Regions from separate parts of the Paenibacillus sp. TAB_01 genome, predicted to be linked through region 3. Evidence: riboswitches for the same ligand, from Rfam matches in the RefSeq annotation. Region 3 holds a riboswitch; each other region holds the start of a gene.
The links. A riboswitch is a leader RNA that binds a small molecule or an ion and turns the genes downstream of it on or off. The one in region 3 is predicted to bind cyclic di-AMP.

Region 1 (5,918 bases), 3.1 Mb from region 3:
TCCCCAGCTTAAGGGACAGGTCAGAGGCAGAGGGCTTATGCAGGGCATTGCTTTTGACATCGGCGGTCTGGCGGAACAAGTGTGCGAACGCGCCTTCTCCAAAGGCCTTATTATGGAAACCTCAGGTACCGACAGCGAGGTGGCCAAAATTATGCCGCCTCTGACGATTGATCGAGCCGGCCTTCAAAAGGGCCTTGACATATTGGAGCAATGCTTGAAGGAAATAGCGTCCGAGCTGGGAGCGGGCTTGAATTCACGATAAAGGAGGCAGCATACGATGATTGTCAGACATGTAAACGATTTACTAAACACCGAGTATGACGTAGACACTGAAACCTGGGCAAGCACAAGACTGCTGGTGAAGGATGACGGAGTTGGCTTCTCGCTGCATGACACGACGATCAAAGCGGGAACAGAGACGGAAATCTGGTATAAGCACCATGTGGAGGCTGTGTACTGCATTGAAGGCGAAGGGGAAATTGAGGTGCTCGCCACCGGCACTGTTTATCCGATTCAGCCCGGAACGCTGTACGTGTTGGACGGGCACGAGAAGCATCTGTTGCGGGGAAAAAGTCAAATGCGGATGATCTGCGTATTTAATCCTCCCACCACAGGGCGGGAAGTGCATGATGCCGAAGGCACGTATCCATTAGGCTAAACCAAACCATGGGGAGAGGGGAATGCAGCATATGGCGCAAAAGGAGCAAATTACATTGAACAGGTCAGGGGCAGCGGATGCCTATCCTTCCAGAATCTATCCGGAGCCTAAGCTGATCGCGAGGGAAGATCCGGTTGTGTACAATCATTCGATCCATCAGTCCGTTATTGATGAACGTCAGCTGAGTTTTTACGAGGAGAACGGTTATCTGTTCCTGGAATCATTCTTCGATGAGAAGCAGGTTCAGTTCTGGAAGCAGGAACTGGCGCGCCTGTGGCGGCAAAGTCAGGCACCTTCAGAAGCCGGAGGTGATTCGAGAGCCGGGAGGCGATGAGATCCGCTCTATCTTCGCGGTCCATCGGGATGATGAGGTATTTAAGCAGATGGCGGCGCATCCGAGCCTCCAGGCCATCGTCGGACAAATTCTCGGCAGCGAGACTTACATTCATCAATCGAGAATCAATTTCAAGCAAGGCTTTACCGGCAAAGAATTTTATTGGCACTCGGATTTTGAAACCTGGCATGTGGAGGACGGAATGCCACGCATGCGGGCGCTCAGCTGCTCAATCGCTCTGGAGGATAATCATGCGAACAACGGCCCGCTGATGGTCGTACCCGGTTCTCACCGCATGTTTGTTTCCTGCGTCGGTGAAACGCCGGATGAGAATTACAAGTCGTCGCTGCGCCGTCAGGAATATGGGGTACCGGACCAGGAAAGCCTCAAATATTTGGTGCGGCACGGAGGCATTACAGCTCCTGTAGGTAAAGCCGGCTCTGTCCTTCTGTTTGACTGCAACCTGATGCACGGCTCCAACAGCAACATTACACCGGACCCGCGCAGCAATGTGTTCATCGTGTACAATAGTGTCCATAATAAACTGATCTCGCCTTACTCGGGCAAAAAGCCGAGGCCTGAATTTATCGCCTCGCGCCCTTAAACACCGGATGACAGCAGGACCCCTGATGATGGCGGTCCTGCTTCTCGGCGTCGCAGTTGAAGACCAAGAAGCCTATGAAATCGATCGCTGAATCCTGCCGGAAGCTGCAGGAGCGGGGGAACCATAACAACGGATGCGGCAAGCATCCTTGGTGGGGTGAATCCCGGCACGAGCCGGGTAGGGCGATTCTCGCGTCCGAATCCGACAGCTAACCTCGTAAGCGTACATTTGGAGAGGGGCAGGGCAGGCGGCAGAGACTGCATCTTTATGATGCTGACAGGCTATCGCGTGTGCTAAACCTGCGACCTCAAAGAGGAGGAGAAGCCGCATTGAGCTGTTTGAACGTTAAACCGCAAATTGACACGGCGGAATATATTTTAGTATCCGCACCGAATCGGGCAGGGAAGGAATTCATCCATTTACTGAGGGAACGCGGCCATCGCTATTATGCGATGACAAATAACAATTACGGCAGAAAACGGCTGGAGGCCATGGGGGTCGACAAGATTCTGATGGTCGATACGGAAGACGAAAGCACGTGGACGCCGCCGGGCATACGGATCGGCAAAGTCTATTTATTTGAACTCAGCTTTAACCTATGCTGCCGTTACATACAGATTTGCAGAAGCTGGAATCCCCAGTCTATCCATGTCATCACTAAGCGGGACATCTCCAGAGTAACCTACAGAGGACTTGGAGCAGATCAGCTTACTTATATAAATAATAATGAAGTTTCCTTTCTGCTGCCCTGACGATAGCAACCTAAAGAAGCCGCTTATCCAGCGGCTTCTTTAGGTTCTACATATTCCCCGATTATTCCGTGCAAAATATGGATATTACACAGGAGAAGAGGCTTTCCTATTGACAAGTATCGGGCTGCTTTGCGTTACTCTAATCACGCTGCTGCTTCTGGCCTTTCTCGATATGAGGGTCTATCACGAGGTTTTCGGCTCTGCATTGAAGCGGCTAGGTTTTGGCGTCAATAACAATATGGAAAATTATTTGTTTGTCGCAGGGGCTTTCCTTGCAGCGCTTATAAAGGATTTCCGCGGCAGGAAATCTGTACGGCAGCGTACGAAGACGGGGGCGACCGGCAAGAGGACAAAGCTATGACCGGCAAGCTTACCTCGATGCAGAGCTACACGCTGATGCTTATTTGTTTATTAGGCACCGCCATTATTTTCGGGACACCGAAATTGGTACCGGATGTATGGCTGGTTGAGCTTATTTCGCTGCTTCCTGCCATCCTCTTATTCCTGTTGTACACGGCTTTATTCTCGCTTCAAAGGCGAAATGGCTTTCTGGGTCTGCTTACATCGGCATGGGGGAAGACGCTTGGCCGCACGCTTGCGGTTTGCTATGCCGTTTATTTTCTCTACATTGCCGCTAGAAACGTAAGAGATATGCTGGAGTTAGTCATGACGACCTTGCTGCGTGAAACCCCTCCGCAAATTGTAGTTCTGCTGTTTATTCTGATTATCGCTTACGCAGCAAGCGGCGGCATGAAAACATTGGGACGGCTTTCCGAAGTGATGGTGGCGCTAATCATTCTTTTCTTCATCCTGCTGGGTCTGCTGCTGGCCATGAGCGGATCGCTTGCGCTGGAACGGACGCTTCCTTTTCTGTCCAAGGGCATGCTTCCTTTAATCAAAGAATGCTTTAGCGCCACCTTATGGTTTCCTTATGGCGAAACCATTGTTTTTCTGGTGCTGAGCCCGGGATTAGGCAATCCTGTCCAGTTCAGGAAGCTCGGCTTGGCCGTAATTATAACAGCCGGCATCGTGCTGACCCTCTCCGACCTGCTTCAGGTATGGTCGCTTGGGATGGAATTCGAAAAATTCTCCGCATTTCCCTTGCTGGATGCTGCGCGGCTCATCAAAATCGGTGACTTCATCACTCGAATGGACGCTCTGGTATCCATGATTACGATTTTCAGCGTGCTTGTGAAATGCTCCGTCTTTCTGTATGCAAGCGCCAAGACGGCATCGTATGTGTTCCGCGAAGCCAGCTTCAGCTATATTCTTCCTTTCGCCTGCTTCATAGGAGCTGTATCTATGCTGGTTACCCATAACTTTGCCGAGCACAGCAAGGAAGGGCTGTATTACGTCATTTACATGTTGCATATACCTTTCCAATTTATCATTCCATTGTTCACGGGAATCGTTTTCTGGGTTCGTGCGAAGCGAAAGGGGGGTCTTCTTCATGACAAGCGATAATCAGATGAAGCTTGAAGCTGACGTCAGGAAGGTGCGGTCGGCTGACCAAATCCGGACCTACCTGAAGCATGTCTTCGGTGACACGAACGATTTGGTCGTCGTCTCTATCCGGGTCGGTCCCTACGAAGGGTTGCTGTGTTACCTCAGCACTATGACAAGCAGTGACTTTATGATGAATAACATCATCCGGCCGATCTCGCTTTACCGTGTGGAAAGGGAAGAGAAACCGGCGGCTGAGGTGGTGGAAGAGTTAAGAGAGCAGTATTTCGGCGGCCTGACAGGCGAACTGCTCTACAGCTTGGACGAGCTTTCGAACAGGCTTACTGTTGGCAATGCGGCGCTTTTTGTTCATCATGCGGAAGCACTGTTAATTCTGGATGCAAAGAGCCTGAACAGCCGGTCAGTGGAGGAGCCTTCGACGCAAACTGTCGTTAGAGGGCCGAAGGAGGGATTTACCGAATCCGCACAGACCAATATGAGCTTGATCCGCAGACGTCTTCTGAACGACAAGCTCCGGTTTGAAAAGCATACCGTCGGTATCCAGTCGGGAACTTCGGTTTACCTGGTCTATATCGAAGGAGGCATCGATGCCGAGGTGCTCAGAAAGGCGAGGGCGCGCTTGAGCCGAAGCAAAGCGGCCGGCTTGTTTGATTCAGGGAGCCTGGAGGAAATGCTGAGGCCGAGAACATTTTCATTGTTTCCTACGGTCTACAGCAGCGAGCGTCCCGACGCCATCTGTGCGCTTTTGCTGGAAAATAAGATGGCTATAATCGTGGACGGAAGTCCCTTCGTCCTGGCTGTTCCGGCTGTGATGAACGATTTCTTTAAATCTCCCGAGGACCACTATCAGTGGTTCGCCTTCGGCACGTTCTCACGTCTGTTGAGGTACGTTTCGTTTCTGTTCTCCCTGTTTATTCCATCCCTCTATGTTGCGGTCAGCACCTATCATCAAGAGCTGATTCCAACGGTTCTTTTGACGAATATTGCGGCACAGAGAGAAGGGGTTCCGTTCCCCGCTGTTATTGAAATCATGCTGATGGAGGTCACGTTTGAAATTATTCGGGAAGCCGGAACGAGAATGCCCCGTGTCGTAGGACAGGCGATTTCGATCGTCGGAGCATTGGTGCTGGGGCAGGCTGCGGTGGAGGCCGGTATCGTTTCCAATATTTTGGTCATCGTTGTCGCGTTGACCGCGATTTCGGGCTTTGTAGCCCCGGTGTATACGTTCGGCACGAATGTAAGGCTTTTGAAATTCGGCATTATAATGCTGGCATCGATCTTTGGGCTGTACGGCGTCATTCTCAGCGCTTCCTTTTTGCTGATTCACCTGGTCAGACTGGAATCCTTCGGCTATCCCTATTTATCTCCGTTCGCCCCGTTTATAAAAACCGGACAAAAGGATGCATTCATCCGCTGGCCTTTTTCCATTCCCGGTAAGCCGTCTATGGGAAAAGGGAGCGAGGGAGGAAGCGATGAATAAACGTATACAGAGACCGCTCCTGATGTTCCTGCTGCTCTCTCTCATGGGGCCGATCACGGGCTGCTGGGATCTGATCGAGCTTAATAATACGACGCTGATTACCGGTATTGCCATGGAGCCCGGTCATAATGGAAAGATCAAGCTTACCCTCGAGACGTTGAATGCCAGCGAAGCGACGCAAAAAGGCGGGAAGGGAACCAGTCCGAGCGTCGTTCAATCGATTGAAGGAAGCACAACGGCAGAGGCGGTCAATCAATTGAACCAATCGATTGACCGGACGATGCTGATCTCGCATGTGGGCATCATCGTATTCGATGAAAAGCTGGCAAGGACAGGACTTAGCAAATATTTGGATCCGCTTCAGCGCTCCCGGTATATTAGGGAGGATGTCACGATCCTGATTTCTCACAATACCGCCGCATCCAATATTTTGAAGGTGCTTTATCCGCGAGGCGAATACTCCAGCTTAAAAATTCGCGAGCAAGTGAGGAGCTATGAGAAGGGATGGGGAGGCATAGCGGCCAGCCAGCTGTTTGACCTGACACAAGCGCTTCTGGTGGATGGAAGGGAGCCTATGATCGGAGCGGTGACGTTAAATGGAGATCCGAAACGAAGCGAGGATACGG
Region 2 (5,918 bases), 6.1 Mb from region 3:
GTTCTGGGGCACCCATTTTATCGTTACGTTCCATTTTAACCGTTCCCGTGAAATTGATGAGGCTTGGTCGAGAGTGGAGACGCAGCCCAGCCTTCGCGAGAGAGGGCATGTGTACTGCGCCTACCTTGTCATGGACAAGCTGGTCGATGAATATTTTCCAAGCGTTTACCAGATTGAGGACCAGCTGAACGAAATTGAAACGAAAGGCAAAGAAGAGCCCATTCATATTCTAATGAATGAAATCTTCGAAATCCGGGCGAAGCTGCTGAAGCTCCGGAGAACGATCGTGCCGATGCGCGATCTGCTGTACCGTGTCATCAATTCGGACCGGATGGACGGCCTTAAGGATCAGCTGGTTTATTTTACGGATATTTACGATCACCTGCTCAAGCTGTCGGAAATTAACGACTCCAACCGCGAGGTGACGGCGGATATGAGGGACAGCTATATTTCCCTGAACTCGAACCGGATGAACACCATTATGAAAACGTTGACCGTTATAACGACCATATTCATGCCGCTGACCTTTATCGCCGGCATATACGGCATGAATTTCGACCATATGCCGGAGCTGCGATGGCAGTGGGGATACTTTGCCGCACTTCTGATGATGTTCGCGATCGGGTTCGGCATGTATACCTGGTTCCGCCGCAAGGGCTGGTTCGATTAAGTCTAGAAAGAAAAATACGACTGGGCTTGTTCGATCAAACAAGCCCTCTCCAGCGCAAGGTGCTTCATCCGCATGGAAGGCGCCTGGGCCTCCGAGTACCGGAGCTGCAGCGCTAAATCGAGCAAAGCGGTCTCGGCCAGCTCGCAGCGTTCCCGCCCCCAATCGTCACGGCACGTACGAGCCTGCTGAAGTGCTTCGGGAAGGGAGCGGCCTTTCAGCTTCATAAATACGGAATGACCAATGTACCAGGTCGATTCTTTTGTCCCCGGCGGGTAAACTATATTCTCCCCAGCCATTGCTCCCGCCGCCGGAAATTTTAAATAAGCCCCAAATCCGGCTCCCGGTCATCCCCGATACTTCTTCATTTAATAAGCGGCCTTCAAATTGATATATTTCCATCGAGCCGATTTTGCAGTTTAGGAGCAGGTCGATCGGTTGACTATACGTTTCGGTCAGCTTCATCATCAGTGGCTGCACTCCTCATCAAATGAGTTTTTTCATTGGAGACAAGCAAAAAAAGCCCGGGGAGCAGAGAAACTCTACTCGCGGGCTTCTACGGATGTGGCGGACGATGCCGTAACGAAGCACGGTAAAGGTGTTCTCTCTCAATCGCTTACGAGGTTAGCTGTCGGATTCGGGCTTGAGAGTGCCCTACCTGCGGAGGCTCGTATGGAAGCTCCGGCAGGATTCACCCCTGAAGCTGTCTTCAATGAAGATGGCTTCGGTTGGGTCCCCCGTTTCCCTTAGCGGGAACAAAGCGTTTTGCAGCAAATATGAAGTTGTTGATGTGAATCCTACACCGTTACGCAATGTCTGTAAACTTCAATAGGGAGCGAAATTCGCATGATTTTCGCTGTATATCTAAATGAAAACGAAATCAAGTGAGGGTTTCATTTCCTTACGGCATGATTTCTAGAGAAAGCTTGTTTTCTTGCCATATCTTCGTATTCAAGAGCGATAAGGAGTAAGATAGAGAAAAAACGAGATCTGAATTCATTTCAATCGATTAAATGCCTGTTTTCACTCTAAATGAAGCGCGGGTTTTATTTACAGTTTTATTCGGCCGGCGTAAGATACAACTCATGATTCAAACAAAGTTTCCAATTCTGATCGCTTAATTTCCTGTTCGCCAGGAAAACGGGGGACCCAACAAAGCCAATGTCTTCACGGTGTGAGAGCCGTTGATTTCATGGCTTGGGGTGAATCCTGACGATGGGCCTTTCGGCGCATCTGCAGGTAGGGCGACTCTCACCGCCCGAATCCGACAGCTAACCTCGTCAGCGTTGATAGAGCAGGCCCCGAAGGAATGAACCGGTTCATTCCTTCGGGCGGGCTGCTAAGGAGAGAGGATGATGAAGCTTGTGATCGGATAAATTCGACCACAGGGCTTAGGCCTCTGTGGTTTTTCTTATGTTAATTTTTGCAGTTTTTCGCTGAGTCCTTGAATGGAAAAGGAACGGGGGAACCAACGGATGCCGATTCGATCAGCCGGTTTATCGGTCTGTACTATCGTGCGCCATGGGGTGAATCCTGAGCATGCGGCGTTTGGCCGTATCCGCAGGTAGGGCGACTCTCACGCCCGAATCCGACAGCTAACCTCGTAAGCGTATCGGGAGAGGCAACGATTGTCGCGGCAGGGCATGGTTTCTATAACTGTGCCTGAAGAAGCCCGCGGGAAGAGTTCTTCTCTTTCCGCAGGCTTCTTTTTTGCTGCCCGGGGAAGTACGGCGTGGCCATCATCGGCTTTTCGGAGCCGTTTGGCAGGCATCGTTTTCGGAGAAATCGGCTGCCTTCTCTTTTGTCAAGGAGGAGGAGAATATCGTGGAGGATTCGCAGGAGCTGACTCTAGTATCTGCACCAAATCCAACGGGAGAGGCTTTTATCCGCCAGCTTTTGTTCCATCAGCTGCCCTTTGCCGTTATGGTGAACAATAAAAAGGAACAAAGCCGGTTGGCGAAGTTAGGTGTAAAACATTTTCTGTTGGTAGATACTACTGAACAATTAAATTGGACTGCACCGGCATTTCAGGTAGGAAGGGTATTTTTGTTCGAAAACAGCTTTAACCTGTGCTGCCGGTATATTCAAATGTGCAGGCGCTGGACGGCGAATCCGATTTATGTTATCACGCATACCAATCACCCGCGTTTAGTTTACAGAGGGCTGGGAGCTAACTATGTTATTCATAGCAATAGCGATGAAATTCCTTTTTTGCTCCAGACTCTTGTGGAATAACGGGGTATTTTCGAGCTTGGAATGGAGGGAGAATCAAGCATGCTGGATCTCTATATGGTGTTACTGCTGGCCGTTTGTTATGGAATCTACAGCGGATTTACCGCATTTTGCGAGCGTGTGATAGAGGATACGGGAGGCGGTACCAAATGATAGTCATTAGTCTTGTCACTCTATTTCTGTTTATCTATTTGGCTTACGCTTTGATTTACCCGGAGAAATTTTAACTAGGATAGGATGCGAATCAAGCTTGGCTTAGGCCAGCCTGGAGAAAGGGGCTTCACCCATGGGCACGTTACAAATAATCATCGTGATTGCGATTATTCTTTTGCTGGTCAAACCGGTGGGAACTTACTTATATCACGTGTTTTCCAATGAAGCGAACTGGACTGACAGATGGTTCGCTTTCGCAGAAAAGCCGATTTTTGCGTTGATCGGGCTGAAGGAGCGCCGCGGTATGACCTGGAAAACGTATGCGCTCAGCTTCATTATAACGAACGTGGTTCTGGTTGTGCTTAGTTATTTGATTCTTCGACTGCAAAATAGACTGCCGCTCAATCCGAACGGCATCGGCAGCATGGAAGAGACACTGACGTTCAATACGGTAATCAGCTTTATGACGAACACGAATCTGCAGCATTACAGTGGAGAAACGGGGCTGTCCTATTTCTCCCAAATGGCGGTCATCACGATGATGATGTTTACCTCGGCGGCGACCGGCTTTTCGGTTGCGATTGCTTTTGTCAGAGGCATTACGAGCAAAGGCCAGACGATCGGCAACTTCTTCGAAGATTTCGTCAAAGCGCATACGCGGGTGTTTTTCCCGCTGGCTTTCATCGTTACCATGGTGCTTGTAGCCTTGAAGGTACCGCAAACGCTGCAGCCGTTACTTTCCGTTTCTACACTGGAAGGCGCCGAGCAGCAAATAGCAATCGGTCCGGTCGCCTCATTGGAATCCATCAAGCATTTGGGCACGAACGGCGGCGGATTTTTCGGCGTGAACTCGGCGCATCCTTTTGAGAATCCGAGCGGCCTGACTAACGTAATTGAAATTTTATCGATGTGGACGCTCTCCGCGGCGCTTCCTTACACATACGGCTTATTTGCCAAAAACCGCAGGCAGGGATGGGTGATCTTCTCGTCCATGATGCTCTTGTTCGTCGTGTTCCTATCGCTGGTATACACCTCCGAGCTGAATGGAAACCCGGTTCTGAACAAGCTGGGTATCGATGCGGCCGGGGGCAGCATGGAGGGAAAAGAGGTCCGCTTCGGCATCGCCCAGTCGGCGCTGTTTACAACGGTCACGACCGCGGCGACAACCGGCTCCGTCAATAATATGCACGACACGCTGACACCGCTTGGCGGGCTGACACCACTGGCGCTGATGATGCTGAACTGCGTGTTCGGCGGTAAGGGCGTTGGTTTGGTAAATATGCTAATGTACGCTATCCTCGGCGTATTCCTGGCCGGTTTAATGGTAGGGCGGACGCCTGAATTTCTCGGGCGGAAGATTGAAGCCCGCGAGATGAAGCTTATCGCTATTGCGATTTTGGCGCATCCGCTGATCATTTTGGCTCCGACAGCGTTCGCCCTGGCTGCGGATTTGGGCAAGGCGGCAATTACGAATCCGGCCTTTCACGGCATTACGCAGGTGCTCTACGAATATACCTCGTCCGCTGCAAATAACGGATCAGGCTTTGAAGGACTTGGCGATAATACGCCGTTCTGGAACATTTCCACAGGACTGGTCATGCTGTTCGGCCGATATATCTCGATGATTGCCATGCTGGCGGTTGCGGGCTCGCTCGTTCGCAAGCAGTGGGTGCCGGAAACCATAGGCACCTTCCGTACCGATAATAAGCTGTTCGTCGGCGTTCTCGTAGGTACGGTCTTGATTATCGGTGCGTTGACGTTCCTTCCCGGTATTGTGCTGGGCCGATCGCTGAGTATTTGACGATTCGTTAATGGAAGAGGTGGAAGGATACATGAGTTCGAACAGAAAAAAAACATTGACCGGCGATATGGTGAAGCGCGCTGTTATAGACAGCTTTATCAAAATGAATCCAGTCACGATGATGAAAAATCCGGTGATGTTCGTAGTTGAGGCGGGAACGGCTATCGTCTTGTTGATGACCATATTTCCAGGATACTTCCGAACCGAGGGCAGCATAGGCTTTAATTTTGCCGTATTCCTCATCCTGCTGTTTACGGTGCTGTTTGCCAACTTCGCGGAAGCATTGGCCGAAGGCCGGGGCAAGGCGCAGGCGGATTCGCTGAAGCATACGAAGAAAGAGATTATGGCCAATAAAGTCGTTGGCGGAGGGCTGAAGCAGGTACCTTCTATGGAGCTGCGAAAAGGGGACGTGGTCGTTGTCGCCCAAGGCGAGATGATTCCCGGAGACGGTGAGGTCGTTGAAGGCTTGGCATCGGTTGACGAGTCGGCTATTACCGGGGAATCTGCACCGGTGTTGAAGGAAGCGGGCGGTGATTTCAGCTCCGTTACAGGCGGCACCCGCGTCGTAAGCGACAAGATTCGGGTGCGGATAACAAGCGACCCCGGGGAATCGTTCATCGACCGGATGATTGCACTGGTTGAAGGGGCGAAGCGTCAAAAGACGCCGAACGAAATTGCGCTGAACACGCTGCTGACGAGCCTGACGCTCATCTTTCTGATTGTTGTCGTTACCTTGGCCCCTATAGCCAAATATCTGGATATTTCGTTAGAAATACCGGTGCTGATTTCGCTGCTGGTGTGCCTGATTCCTACAACGATCGGGGGGCTGCTCTCCGCGATCGGTATCGCGGGAATGGACCGTGTCACCCAGTTCAATGTGCTTGCGATGTCGGGCAAGGCAGTGGAAGCGGCCGGCGACATCAATACGATGATTCTGGATAAAACCGGAACGATCACATTCGGCAACCGGATGGCAAGCGAGTTTATCGCTGTCGGTACGGAGCAGGTAACGGCGGTTGCAGAATGGGCGGCCGTCAGTTCGGTCAAGGATGAAACACCGGAAGG
Region 3 (5,918 bases):
TCAAGCCCGCTGCGATCAAATCCTCCATCGCGATATCGGATTCCGCCGCTACATAGTCTGTCCGCAGATTGGCAAGCGCTTTGCGGATCGTCTCCGGGGAAGCATTCTCCACGCCGATATCGCCCTTGCTCGTCGCTTCCTCCTGCGTCAGAAACGCATGCTTGCAGCCCGGCACCTGGGCGGAGATGATCTTCCGGATCCTTTCGCCGGCATGATCCGGGTCTGTAAATACGATAACGCCTCTGCGCTGCTGCGCCAGCTTGATGCGCTTAATGATTTCTTTGTTGATGGCGGAGCCGCCCGTTTCAATCGTTTCCGCCTCCACCGCCCGCTTGATCGCCGTCGTATCATCCTTGCCCTCGACGACGATGATTTCTTTAATCATTCGGCTCTCCTTCTTTCACTACCAGCTTGCATCCTTCATGCGCCAAACCATGCCTTCTATTCTAACAGAAAAAAGAAGAGGGAGCCCTCTTCTTTTTCACACCGCTATATATTATGAGTCTGCCCAAATTACAGGCCCTTAGTCCGCTGCAGGCTTTGTCGGCCCAATGACGTATACGGTATAACCGCGCTTCGTGCCAAATCGGTTCGCATAATCGTTGCTGTCGAAATACACATCGATAACGTTGCCCTTGACCGCGCTGCCGGTATCCTCCGCTCTGCGGAAACCGAGCCCGTCAATATAAACCCACCAACCTAGAGGAACCACCTTGGGATCCACTGCAATCGTCCGACCTTCCGTTACTCTCGTACCCGTGGACGTAAGTCCGTATTGCGGATGCTCGCTACCTTTTCCGGTAGAGGAGACACCTGCCGAATAAGCCGTCAATTTGACGTTGTTAATAACTTGCTTGACACCAAACGATACACCGCTCTTCGTTAACTGCTGAAGAGAAGGCGAAGAGGAAGATAACGCTACAACGGGATTCTTCGTCCCTACGGCTATAACCTTGTTAATGCTTGCTGATTGCACCTTCTGATCGACAACCTGTTCCGAAACAAGCTTGCCGTCCTCAAACCGTTTTTCTTTCTTTTTTAAGACTACCCCTGCTTGGCCTTCTTGTACGACCTGCTCTTTGCCTTTAAGTAACTGCGGATCGTTCTTTTTCACTACATCATAAGCAATCGGTTCCGTTACCTCTTCGGTCTCTTGCTTGACTCGGACGATCTGAATCGTACCATTATCGGGCAGCGGCTGCTCTACGGCCGGACTGATCTTATCCAGTTCACTTACCGGTATGTTTAAGTCCTTTAACGCATGACCAACGGTCGTGCCTATGGTATAAAAGGTTTTCGTTTCGCCGTCAGCCGTAAGCTGAACCGGTTTCGCCTGGTCAATGGTGATGCGGTCCCCGACTTCACCTTCGTATCCAGCGCTGCAGAGAGACGATCATGTTCCCCTACAGTTACTCCTTGCTCATCCAGTAAACGCTGCAGAACCCATTGTTTGGTCGTTACAACGGTTTCCTTTCCGTTCACAACAACGGTCACCTTCTTGGCAGCCGTTCCGTATAACATCATCATAAACATGAAAGTCATCGCGATTGAAATAATACCTATGATCGAAATCAAACGCAAGTTTTCATGCTTCCATCGCAATGCGAAGGACATGCTGGATGATCGTCTTACATGGGGTTGCTCGTGTTGAATAGCTCCCACTTGTTCGGTCATCCTTCAAAGCCCCGCCGTCGAGTGTTGCGCATGACAGATCTGACGCGACTATGGTTAAGTTTTGCAATCTTGTTCGTCGAGGATAAACGGCTCCTCCGTCCTGCTCGCTTATAAAAGCAAGCTGTTTCCGAAGCTCGGGCTTTAGACGGTGTGCATTTGTCCAAATTGATGCTCAGCCATAAGCTGGTGTGACCTAACTTATAGCTTTACGAATCAACTAATAAACTAAAGGGCTGCAACCTTTCGATCCATATCGTGCTTCCTGCGTGCCGGCCTACACCTCCTGTTCATACAGCAGCTCTATTGTAGTCGGACGAATATCGTAAATACGGGAGAACACAAAAAAAGTCAGCGGAAAGAGGACTCTTCCCGTGACTTTTATTTATTTCACCTGAATGAAATAAAGCACACGACAATCGTTACCTCTCTCTTAACGCTTACGAGGTTAGCTGACGGATTCGGACTTGAGAGTCGCCCTACTTGAACACAGGTCTTTGTGAACACAATAACCTCATTCAAAGATTCACCCCAGAAAATGCGACCTTAGTCTTATAGACTCCTATGACAGGCCGCTGTGCGGTTCCCCCGTTTCCCATTCGGAAACTCAGCGAAAATGGAAAATTGGTAATCGTATTAAGTTAATATTGAGTTTACGCTGTCGGCTATAAACTTGTAAAGTATACAAACTCGGCAAAAAAGGACGATTTTTCATTGAAATCGGATTTTTTAAAGCAAATTATCCATAAAAACCATCTTTCTCCTCGCCCTTTGTACGTTTTCGACCCTTTTTCTTCAATTATCACGAAAACGATGAAATTAGGGCTGTCCCGACCCCCAAAGGAGGTTACCGTAAACCGAACAATGTAACTGCATTTTGCGTCGTCGCGTGAGCCAGCTCCTCCAAGGTTAACCCCTTGATTTCAGCAGCGGTTTCTGCGACTAATTTCACATATGCGGTTTCATTACGCTTCCCCCGAAACGGGTGAGGGGTTAAATAGGGCGCATCGGTTTCGATCAGCAGGCGATCCATCGGCACCTTCTCGAGCACCTCTTTGGGCTGCCTGGCATTCTTAAAGGTGACAGGCCCCCGAAGGAAATATAAAAGTTCATATCGAGGCACAGCTTGGCCGTTTCCCAGCTGCCGGAGAAGCAATGCATGACGCCGCCGACTTCACTGGCCTTCTCTTCGCGGAGAATTTGGATAATGTCCTGATGGGCGTCGCGGTTATGAATGACGATCGGCAGCCCGACCTTTCGGGCAAGTCGGATTTGCTCGCGGAACACACGGTGCTGCATGTCTTTAGGCGACGTATCCCAATAATAATCGAGTCCGATCTCGCCAATGGCTACGACTTTCTCATGTGAGCACAGCTGTTCGATCCAGGCCAGGTCCTCCGGTGTCATATCTTTGGCATCCTGGGGGTGCCAGCCTACGGTCGAATAAATAAAGTCATACTGCTCGGCCAAGGCAATGGAGCTTGGTATCGTTTCTCGATTAAATCCGACATTGATGATTCGACTGATTCCGCTCTCAAGCGCGCGTTCAATGACGGCTTGTCGATCTTCATCGAATTGAGGGGCGTTCAGGTGCGTGTGAGTATCGGTCAGCATAAGAGGGAGAATTCTCCTTTTTACCTAATATATGTAGATTTGGAATGACAATGTTAATCGGATTGGCCGCGGCCAGCCTCCGTTATTCTAATCGCAGCAGCTTGCGCAAATCCTGGAACCGAGCAGGTCGGAATCAACCTGGAGCAGCTCTTCGGGGAAATACAGGTGATACTTGCCCATATGGATCCCGCTGATGGATCTGACAATTTCCGATTTTTTGGAAATTTCTGTCAAGGTTCCCTTTTGATCCTGAAGCAGAATCGGCAGTTTTTCGTCATGATTGCCCGGACGGTAAACATCATACGAAAGATCGGAAGGAAAATCAATTTCCGCATAAAAAGCGGGATCCCAGCCGGCATGGCGCATCACTGTCTTGAGCTTTTCAATGAGCTGCACGTCGATTTTTTCCAGCATCACATATTTAAATAACCGGCGGTTCAAAAATCGAGCGCACAAATCGGCAAGCACCGGATCCGATTCCATCGACCATTGCGACAGCACCATCTGCATAAACGCTTCATCGAGCAGATGATACTCCTGCACCGTTAATGTCTGCTTGAACAGGCTCAACAGCGGCGGCAGCATAAACGCGAACGGATAGTCTTCTTCGAACAGCTCTTTCGCCCTTTGAAAAATATTATGCAAAATAATCTCTGCGCTGCGTGTCACAGGGTGGAAATAGACCTGCCAGTACATTTGGTACCGGGACATCAGATAATCTTCTACCGCATGCATGCCGCTGTCCTTTACCACGATGTGCCCTTGATATGGCCGCATCACGCGAAGAATGCGTTCAAGATCGAAGGTGCCGTAATTTACGCCGGTAAAATAAGCGTCCCGCAGCAAATAATCCATCCGGTCCGCATCCAGCTGGCTGGAGACCAGGCTGACGACGATTTCCTTATGATACGTTTTGGCGATCACGCCGGCAACCTGCTGCGGGAAGGTAGGCGATACCTCTGAGAGCACCCGGTTGACCTCGGTGTCTCCCAGAACAATGCGGCATGGACCATTCTTCATGGTGAGTGCCGAACGTTTTTTCAATGGAATGAGAAAAAGGGCCGTGCCCGACATCATGAAGCAGGGCCGCGCAGAGGCAGAGCAGGCGCTCGCTTTTGGGCCAATCCTCGTAGCCGTTCCGTTCGAATTGGGAAATAATTTTGCGGGTGACCTCGTAGACGCCGAGCGAATGGGAAAACCGGCTGTGCTCGCCTCCATGAAAGGTGAGAAAGCAGGTACCCAGCTGACGGATCCGGCGGAGCCTCTGAAATTCTTTGGTGTTGATTAAGTCCCAAATGGTTTGATCCTGCACATAGATGTACTTATGAACGGGATCCTTAAATACTTTTTCCTCCTGCAGGGGACTGGACATACGTTGACCCTCCTGATCCTGATAAGTTTTCGACATAACAGTAATTAGAGTCCTCTTTATTAATGTCGAAATTTGTCGAATAAAAATTCCAAATGTGAACGATTTATGAATAGGACATTCTCACTTTACTGTAAATAAATTGTAGCTCTGCACTTGCTATGTAATCGTATCCAGCCTTGATATATAAGGGTTTGCGGGATAGTGACATGTTTTCAATTGCAGTTCAAGCATATTTTACCATAAATTTACGCCAAAATCTGCAAAATGATGGTTGACTATTATGGGAATCGTTGGTATCATAAGTCATAAGAAATATGTCGAATGTTGACGATTTATTTATTCGAGAGGGGAATTATATATATGATGAAATCCACTGGTATTGTTAGAAAGGTCGACGAGCTTGGACGTGTCGTTATCCCTATCGAGCTGCGCAGAACTTTGGGCATTGGTGAAAAGGACGCCCTGGAAATTTACGTTGACGGCGAGCGCATTATGCTGAAAAAATATGAGCCTGCTTGCATCTTCTGTGGCAATGCTGAAAATGTATCCTATTTTAAAGGAAAAATTGTTTGTCATGAATGTTTATCAGAAATGCCAATACCTGTGACAAAATAAGAAAAATAGGTTATAATAAGGATAGCACTTCTTACTAAGGTAATTCTAACCTTTTTCATATCTCCTCTATTCCCCAGCTCATGGTAAATCCATGAAGTTGGGGATTTTTTTTGCAGCTATCTGTACCGGATGGGGAAATGAAGGCTACAGGAAGTCCGCTTCCCCTATAGCGCTTCATGCACCACCATATCGCACCCTACTGAAATGCCGCTTAAACCAGTCTGAAGGCTTGCTGAACTTTTAAGGGAATCGGTTCGTTGGCATTCTCCCTCTCCGCTCTTCACTATATCCGCTGCATTGCCGATACTTCTTATTAACCTGTATTTTCCAAGCTTAAACTTAGTGGAGCACAGCTGACATCAGCCGCAGCTTCTCCATCCCCTATATGGCGTTGGCGTTTATCCTGTGAGCCGCCGTTATTGATGCAAATAGTTGTACAGCTCCCGCTTCGGCATTTGCCGGTCTGCGGCCGCGCATTTAATGGCCTCCTTACGGTCGAGGCCCTGCGTCGTATAATGCTCGACATGCTCCTCCGGGCTGAACGCCTCCCACCAGACCGCCGCGCTTTGGTTCTCGGCAGCCGTGCTGCCCTCGACGACAATGCAGTACTCCCCTTGAGGCGGGTTCTCCTTCAAGTAATCGAAGC
Region 4 (5,918 bases), 1.3 Mb from region 3:
CGCTAACACGTATGCGTGCAGTATTTCATGGATTTGAAAACCGTCGTCATAAACCGGTACCTGAATGGCAATGACCGGCTGCTGCTGAGCGAATGCGACGGTAAAAGGATTCGAAGCGACGTCGGAGCCACTCCCGTTACCGGCAAAGGAAGGATCCGCCGCAATACCGAAATCCGCTCCGTTCACCTGTAGAAGCCTGCCGTCCAGGTCGCTTAGGCCGAACGAAACATAATGGCCCCCGGTCCGCACAAGCTCCTGCTTCAAATAATCGAGCCTGGCTTCATCGCTGCCGAAACGGATCATTTCCGTACGGCTCAGCAGGCTGAGCTCCGCAAGCCGTTCGCTCAACCAGGCGGATAGCGCCTGCGACTGCTTCTGCATCATAAGCTGCGCATGAGCCTGCCGTGACTGAAGAACCGGAGTCTTGGCCGTCTGATAGCTGCTCACCCCCGCCAAGGATAGTGCCAAGCTTGCCGCCGCAACAAATAACATCATGATTTTTACGCGCAGAGACCCCTTCATTGACCCCCTCCATCTTTTGATCAGGACAACGGATGGACTGAACAGCCATTTCTTGTCAATCCTATTATACGCCTAGTACGACCGTAATCCCACATTTTGACGCAAAATTCGACATATTTCCCTTAAATCCTCCTGGGTCTATCGGCTTATCCCTTAGGACGCCATAGGTTTGATGGCGTTTCCATGCTATAATATGTAGGGTTATCTTGCCATTTACTAGTCTCAGGAGGAGAAGCTATGAGCACAACAACCGCACCCAAAGCCTATGAAGCCGATTATCAAGGGGAGCAAGCCGTCTATCTGCAGGCGGACCGGTATGAAGCGATCGTTCTGCCTGCTATCGGAGCGAATTTGATCGCTTTCCGCGACAACGTTCGCCAATTCCGTTTTTTGCATGAGCCTGCCCCGGAAGAAATGCAGTCGTTCAAAGAAAAGCCTATCATTCACGGCATTCCTTTCCTGTTTCCGCCTAACCGGTATGAAGACGGCCATTTTCCATGGAACGGCAAAGTATATCAATTTCCGGTCAATGAGCCCAGCACAGGAAATCATCTGCATGGCTTTTTACATAACATTCCATGGACTGTCGAGCAATTCGGAGCGGATGAGCGGGACAGCTTCGTCACGCTGGTTCAGAAAGTGCAGCCGGGCCATCCGGTGCATGCCTTCCTTCCGCACTCCTTCACGGTCAAGCTTCGTTACACGCTGAATGAATACGGACTGCACCAGCAGCTGTTCATCCGCAACGACGGAGAGGATACTATGCCCTGCCTGCTCGCATTCCATACGTCAATTAACGCTCCCTTCGCTGCCAACAGTACGGCGGGCGACTACACGTTTAAAATGACGATCGGCAATCGTTGGGCGCTGAACGAGCGGATGCTGCCGACAGGCGAATTCCAGCCGTTGACAGCGGACGAGCAATTGATGAAACAAGGCGGCCTGTCCCCGTTCTTCGAGCCTATGGACAATCATTACACATCCGAGCCGCAAAACGGCCGCAACCGGATGGAGCTGACCGACAACCGCAATGAGGTAACCCTCGTATACGATGTCGGTACCTCCTACAAGCAGTGGATGATTTGGAATAACAACGCGACGGAAGGCTTCTTCTGCCCCGAGCCGCAGGTCAGTCTGGTGAACGCGCCAATGTCCAAGCTTCCGGCGGATGAGATCGGTCTGTTCTCTCTCGAGCCCGGCGAGATTTGGGAAGAAACGAGCCGCCTGTATACCGTAACCAAACGGAATGCCTGATTGTATCGTTACCGGCAGCCTGCTATAAGCGGCAGAGCTTGGAGGATTAAGAGGGCCATATCTGGGGATTGGCGATATAAGCAGGCTTCCTGCCTGCCAGCGCGTCCAGCACCTGACGGGCGACGGTTGTAGCCATCACGTAGTTGGACTCCGTTGTCGTCCCTCCGACATGCGGCGTGACGATAACATGGGGCAGCCGCAGCAGCTCCAGCTCCGCAGGCGGCGGCTCCGGGTCGAAGACATCCAGGGCGGCGCCCGCAATCCGCTTGGACTTTAAAGCTGCGATCAAGTCGTCCTGGACCAATACTCCGCCGCGGGCGGTGTTGATCAGAAAAGCGCTCGGCTTCATCCGCTCCAATTGCGGCCTGCCGATGCTTCCGCGCGTCGCTGCATTCAGCGGAATATGTATGGATACGAAATCCGATGACGACAGCAATCGATCCAGGTCGGTCGTCATCTCGACCTCCAGTTCTTTGGCCGCCTGGCCGTGCTTAGCCTCATCATAGCTGCGCACCCAGGCGGCCACTTTCATGTCCAGACCGAAGCGAAGCCGCTTGGCCACCTCCCTCGCTATACTGCCGAACCCGATCAGCCCCGCCTGCTTTCCTTTTACTTCTATCGAAGGAATCAGCATGCGGGAATTATAGTTTCCCCTGCTCATTTCGCTGTGAAAAGGAATCAGCGATTTGCTTAAAGCGAGGAGCAGCGCAACCGTATGCTCCGCCGTCGATACGCTGTTGACCGCCGGGGCGTGCAGCACCGGAATCCGTTTGAGCGTAGCGTAACCGACATCGATATTATCCAGCCCCACACCCGCTCCTGAAACCACCTTCAGCTTCGGAGCCGCATCCAGAACGGCTCGTGTCATCCGGGCGGGAGCGCGAAGAACGATCGCCTCTACGTCCTTCACCAGCCCGCATAAACGTGCCTCGTCCGTTTCCTGCGTCACCACCACCTCCGCTCCCTGCCGCAAAATCGCTTCTCCGGCCTCATGGTACATGGATAAAATTTGTAAAATTTTTGGCTTCCCCATACTGCAAACCTCCTTGCTCTTTTCGAATTGGAAGACTTTGTGTCATGAAATCTATCAAAACTAGTGATAGAATAAGAGGGCAAAAAAATAAGCCAGGCCGAAGCTTCCCAAGGAAGCGTGGGGGAACCATCCTACCATGGGGTGAAGTCACGTATTAGTGACCGGGTGCTTGCTCTTTGACCCGAATCCGTCAGCTAACCTCGCAGGCCGAAAAAAGGAGAGGATCGTTTTGAATCGTTTACAAAAATTCGTTATTACAGGTGCACTCGTGCTCGCTCCCGTACTCAGCGTAGGTGCGGCGTCCGCTGCTCCAGCTGTTGTTACTATAAATAGTGACAATGTCAATGCGATTGCGCAGAAATATGGCGTAGATCTTTCGACTCTGCTGAAAGGCAGCTTGAATCTGTCCAATGCCAATGTTTATTGGGGAGCAACCGTACTGAAGTATCCGTTCCAAGGCAGCACCGGCTACAACAACGGCAAGCCTGCAAGCGGAAAAGGACAAGCTTCCACGGCACCGGGTCATACGAACAGCGGAACGCCATCCGGCAATACAGCTGGCGGCAGCTCCAGCTCCAACCAGGGAACGCCTGCGGGCAGCACAAGCGGCAATGGTTCGAACAGCGGAAATACGCAAAATAATGCAGGAACAGGAACAACAAGCAGCGACTCCGCTTCCTATGCAAGGCAAGTGGTGGATCTGGTAAATCAAGAGCGTACAAAAGCAGGTCTTAAACCGCTGACAAGCGACAGCTCTTTGACGAATGTCGCGCTGGTGAAGGCCAAAGACATGTATACGAACAATTATTTTGACCATACATCCCCGACCTACGGTTCTCCGTTCGACATGATGAAATCGTTCGGTATTTCTTACACCTATGCCGGCGAAAATATCGCGAAAGGCCAGCGTAACCCGCAAGAGGTTATGACAGCCTGGATGAACAGCCAAGGTCATCGTGAAAATATTTTGAGCCCGAATTATACTAAAATCGGCGTTGCTTACTACAACGGCGAATGGGTTCAAGAATTTATCGCAAATTAAGCGGATATCCCTGCTTTGCAAAAATCGATGTATTCAAGAAGAGGCTGACCCCGTACTGCGCGGGTCGGCCTCTTTGCTGCGTTTATAGGTATAGTTTATGATAGGAGGCACACACTATGCGTGTTACTCCGCCTATTTTATTTTACGAGCCAAGCGGCTGCTCTTTTCCTTTCTTCATGACGTAAGCCCCGAGCGCCCACAGCAGATGGTCTACCTCGGAAAATCTGACGCCTTCCGGCGAAACCTTATGCCCGATCAGGGAATAGCGGATGTTATCCGTCAATTCTTTGTTCTGGCTGCCGATCCGATCCGTGTAAAAGCGAATGTCCGCTTCCGGAATCATCTGATCTACGTCGTACCAATAGGCGAACAGGCGCTTGATATGCCGGTCAGGCTTGAAGCCGTTCCACCCTAAATTGCGGAAAAATTCCGATGCCAGCGGATAGCCCATGCCATGCAGCTTCAGCTTCTCCGGTTTCTCTTTATCGAAGCCCTTCATATGGGACCACCCTCTCCAGCGGCTTGAGGGATTCGACATGAAGCCGGACACGCAAATCATCATCTGCTCCTCCGTAAGCGGCTCATCGTCCATCCGGTCAAACGCTTCGACGGTCTGCAGAATGACCTTCTCGTAATAGTCAGGCTCTGCGGAGAGGACGCCGACCCAATTGGCTACAGCGCGGCAGTCCGTAGAACAAGAGGTGCCCGGAAAATAGGGCCGCAGCGCTTGAAGCAGCGCCTCCTCCCCTAACCGCTCTGCAGCCGCCGGATCATAGCCCGACAGCAGCTCACGAAGACCCTTTTCCTTAGCGACAAAGGTAGACCAGTCACGGGAATTGCTCCCGATCGATTTGACCGCTGCCTCGAAAATTTCCGTATTCGTTACCTGCCGCCGGATCGGCTTTCCCTTCTGCTTCAAGGCTTCAAGCAGCAGCCGGTGGAACTGCTCTACATTATCGGCAGGCTCGGTGATGCCGTAGCTTTTGCGCAGCCGTCCTTCCGCATGGGTATAAATCAACTGCTTCATAACATCCTGGTTCAATTTCATTCCGCGCTTCCTTCCTCCGTCAGACGGGCTGCGCTGCCTTCGCTTGCCGCAATCAGATCCGTCCCTTTCAAAAAAATCTGCAGCCCTCTGCGTCCGGCGCTGATACTGACCGGATCAATGGGAAGGATCGATTCGTCGATATACAAAGGATACTTCTTCTTCACGCCTAACGGAGATACCCCACCCCGTATATAACCGGTAATCGTCAGTATATCTTTGACCGGAACCATCTCGACCTTCTTGTTGCCGCTTACGGCGGCGAGCGCCTTTAAATTCAGCTCCAGATGCCCGGGAATACAGGCCATCACGATACCTGTTTTATCTCCGCGCAGCACCAGCGTCTTGTACATATGCTCCTGGGCAATGCCCACATGGCTCGATACCGTAGCGGTATCGAGATGCTCCTCGTCCCACTCGTATTCGTGCAAGGTATACGAAATCCGCAGCTTGTCCAATAATCTGCAGGCGTTTGTTTTCGATGCCATAACCGGTTTCCTCTTCGTTTCGTTATTGTTCTGCTTTCATGTGCATTATGACATGACTTGAAAGCAAAAGGCAACCGGTGAACAGCGGCTTTTCAGCCATCGCACCCAAAATGCAGAGAGGACGTCCTTATCGGACGTCCGCAGGCTGTCGAGAAAGCCTGAATATGTGTGATACTCCGGTAGGGTATCTTCCTACAGCCGCTGTTGAAATCCGTGAATTGGATTAGATTTGAAGGTATTTTCACGAATTTCAAAGGCGGACGTAAACTCTTCCGGAAGATACCCCACCTGCGTTAGTACGCATGGTTCACTTAATGCGGCTTTCTCGACAGCCTGAGGAGGACGTCCTTATCGGACGTCCGCTTCATTTTATAAGGCTCCTGTCCTAAGACAGCAGCTTGTCCTTCGTTTCTTTGCCGTAGGCCAGAATGAACACGGCGGCCAGCGCCAGCATGATCATGCTGAAAAACATCGTCGACGGCAAGCCCATGCCTCCCCATACCGCGGCGAACAGCAGCGGCGAGAAAGAGGACG

Region 1: linked by a shared signal. The riboswitch ahead of ACHHV8_RS15725 (hypothetical protein) and the one ahead of ACHHV8_RS31260 (ubiquitin-like domain-containing protein) in region 3 are both predicted to bind cyclic di-AMP.
Region 2: linked by a shared signal. The riboswitch ahead of ACHHV8_RS01375 (hypothetical protein) and the one ahead of ACHHV8_RS31260 (ubiquitin-like domain-containing protein) in region 3 are both predicted to bind cyclic di-AMP.
Region 4: linked by a shared signal. The riboswitch ahead of ACHHV8_RS24575 (CAP domain-containing protein) and the one ahead of ACHHV8_RS31260 (ubiquitin-like domain-containing protein) in region 3 are both predicted to bind cyclic di-AMP.

What each region holds. Positions count from the first base shown of each region.
Region 1 is NZ_JBIFNP010000001.1:3,273,140-3,279,057, reverse strand. It holds gene ectB (diaminobutyrate--2-oxoglutarate transaminase) at 1-262, shown strand, start outside; gene ACHHV8_RS15740 (ectoine synthase) at 278-658, shown strand; gene ACHHV8_RS36805 (phytanoyl-CoA dioxygenase family protein) at 690-992, shown strand; gene ACHHV8_RS15730 (phytanoyl-CoA dioxygenase family protein) at 967-1,596, shown strand; cyclic di-AMP (ydaO/yuaA leader) riboswitch at 1,672-1,834, shown strand; gene ACHHV8_RS15725 (hypothetical protein) at 1,926-2,348, shown strand; gene ACHHV8_RS15720 (hypothetical protein) at 2,458-2,709, shown strand; gene ACHHV8_RS15715 (GerAB/ArcD/ProY family transporter) at 2,706-3,812, shown strand; gene ACHHV8_RS15710 (spore germination protein) at 3,799-5,292, shown strand; gene ACHHV8_RS15705 (Ger(x)C family spore germination protein) at 5,285-5,918, shown strand, end outside.
Region 2 is NZ_JBIFNP010000001.1:281,634-287,551, forward strand. It holds gene corA (magnesium/cobalt transporter CorA) at 1-670, shown strand, start outside; gene ACHHV8_RS01370 (hypothetical protein) at 673-966, opposite strand; cyclic di-AMP (ydaO/yuaA leader) riboswitch at 1,266-1,440, opposite strand; cyclic di-AMP (ydaO/yuaA leader) riboswitch at 1,772-1,967, shown strand; cyclic di-AMP (ydaO/yuaA leader) riboswitch at 2,092-2,293, shown strand; gene ACHHV8_RS01375 (hypothetical protein) at 2,492-2,902, shown strand; gene kdpF (K(+)-transporting ATPase subunit F) at 3,049-3,126, shown strand; partial or broken gene kdpA (potassium-transporting ATPase subunit KdpA) at 3,186-4,864, shown strand; gene kdpB (potassium-transporting ATPase subunit KdpB) at 4,885-5,918, shown strand, end outside.
Region 3 is NZ_JBIFNP010000001.1:6,397,742-6,403,659, forward strand. It holds gene rnmV (ribonuclease M5) at 1-385, opposite strand, end outside; partial or broken gene ACHHV8_RS31260 (ubiquitin-like domain-containing protein) at 524-1,662, opposite strand; cyclic di-AMP (ydaO/yuaA leader) riboswitch at 2,093-2,294, opposite strand; partial or broken gene ACHHV8_RS31265 (TatD family hydrolase) at 2,519-3,285, opposite strand; partial or broken gene ACHHV8_RS31270 (HD domain-containing protein) at 3,368-4,657, opposite strand; gene ACHHV8_RS31275 (AbrB/MazE/SpoVT family DNA-binding domain-containing protein) at 5,018-5,272, shown strand; gene rsmI (16S rRNA (cytidine(1402)-2'-O)-methyltransferase) at 5,689-5,918, opposite strand, start outside.
Region 4 is NZ_JBIFNP010000001.1:5,048,945-5,054,862, forward strand. It holds gene ACHHV8_RS24560 (cache domain-containing protein) at 1-522, opposite strand, end outside; gene ACHHV8_RS24565 (aldose 1-epimerase) at 760-1,776, shown strand; gene ACHHV8_RS24570 (hydroxyacid dehydrogenase) at 1,823-2,809, opposite strand; cyclic di-AMP (ydaO/yuaA leader) riboswitch at 2,895-3,033, shown strand; gene ACHHV8_RS24575 (CAP domain-containing protein) at 3,039-3,851, shown strand; gene ACHHV8_RS24580 (hypothetical protein) at 3,994-4,899, opposite strand; gene ybaK (Cys-tRNA(Pro) deacylase) at 4,896-5,384, opposite strand; gene ACHHV8_RS24590 (MFS transporter) at 5,770-5,918, opposite strand, start outside.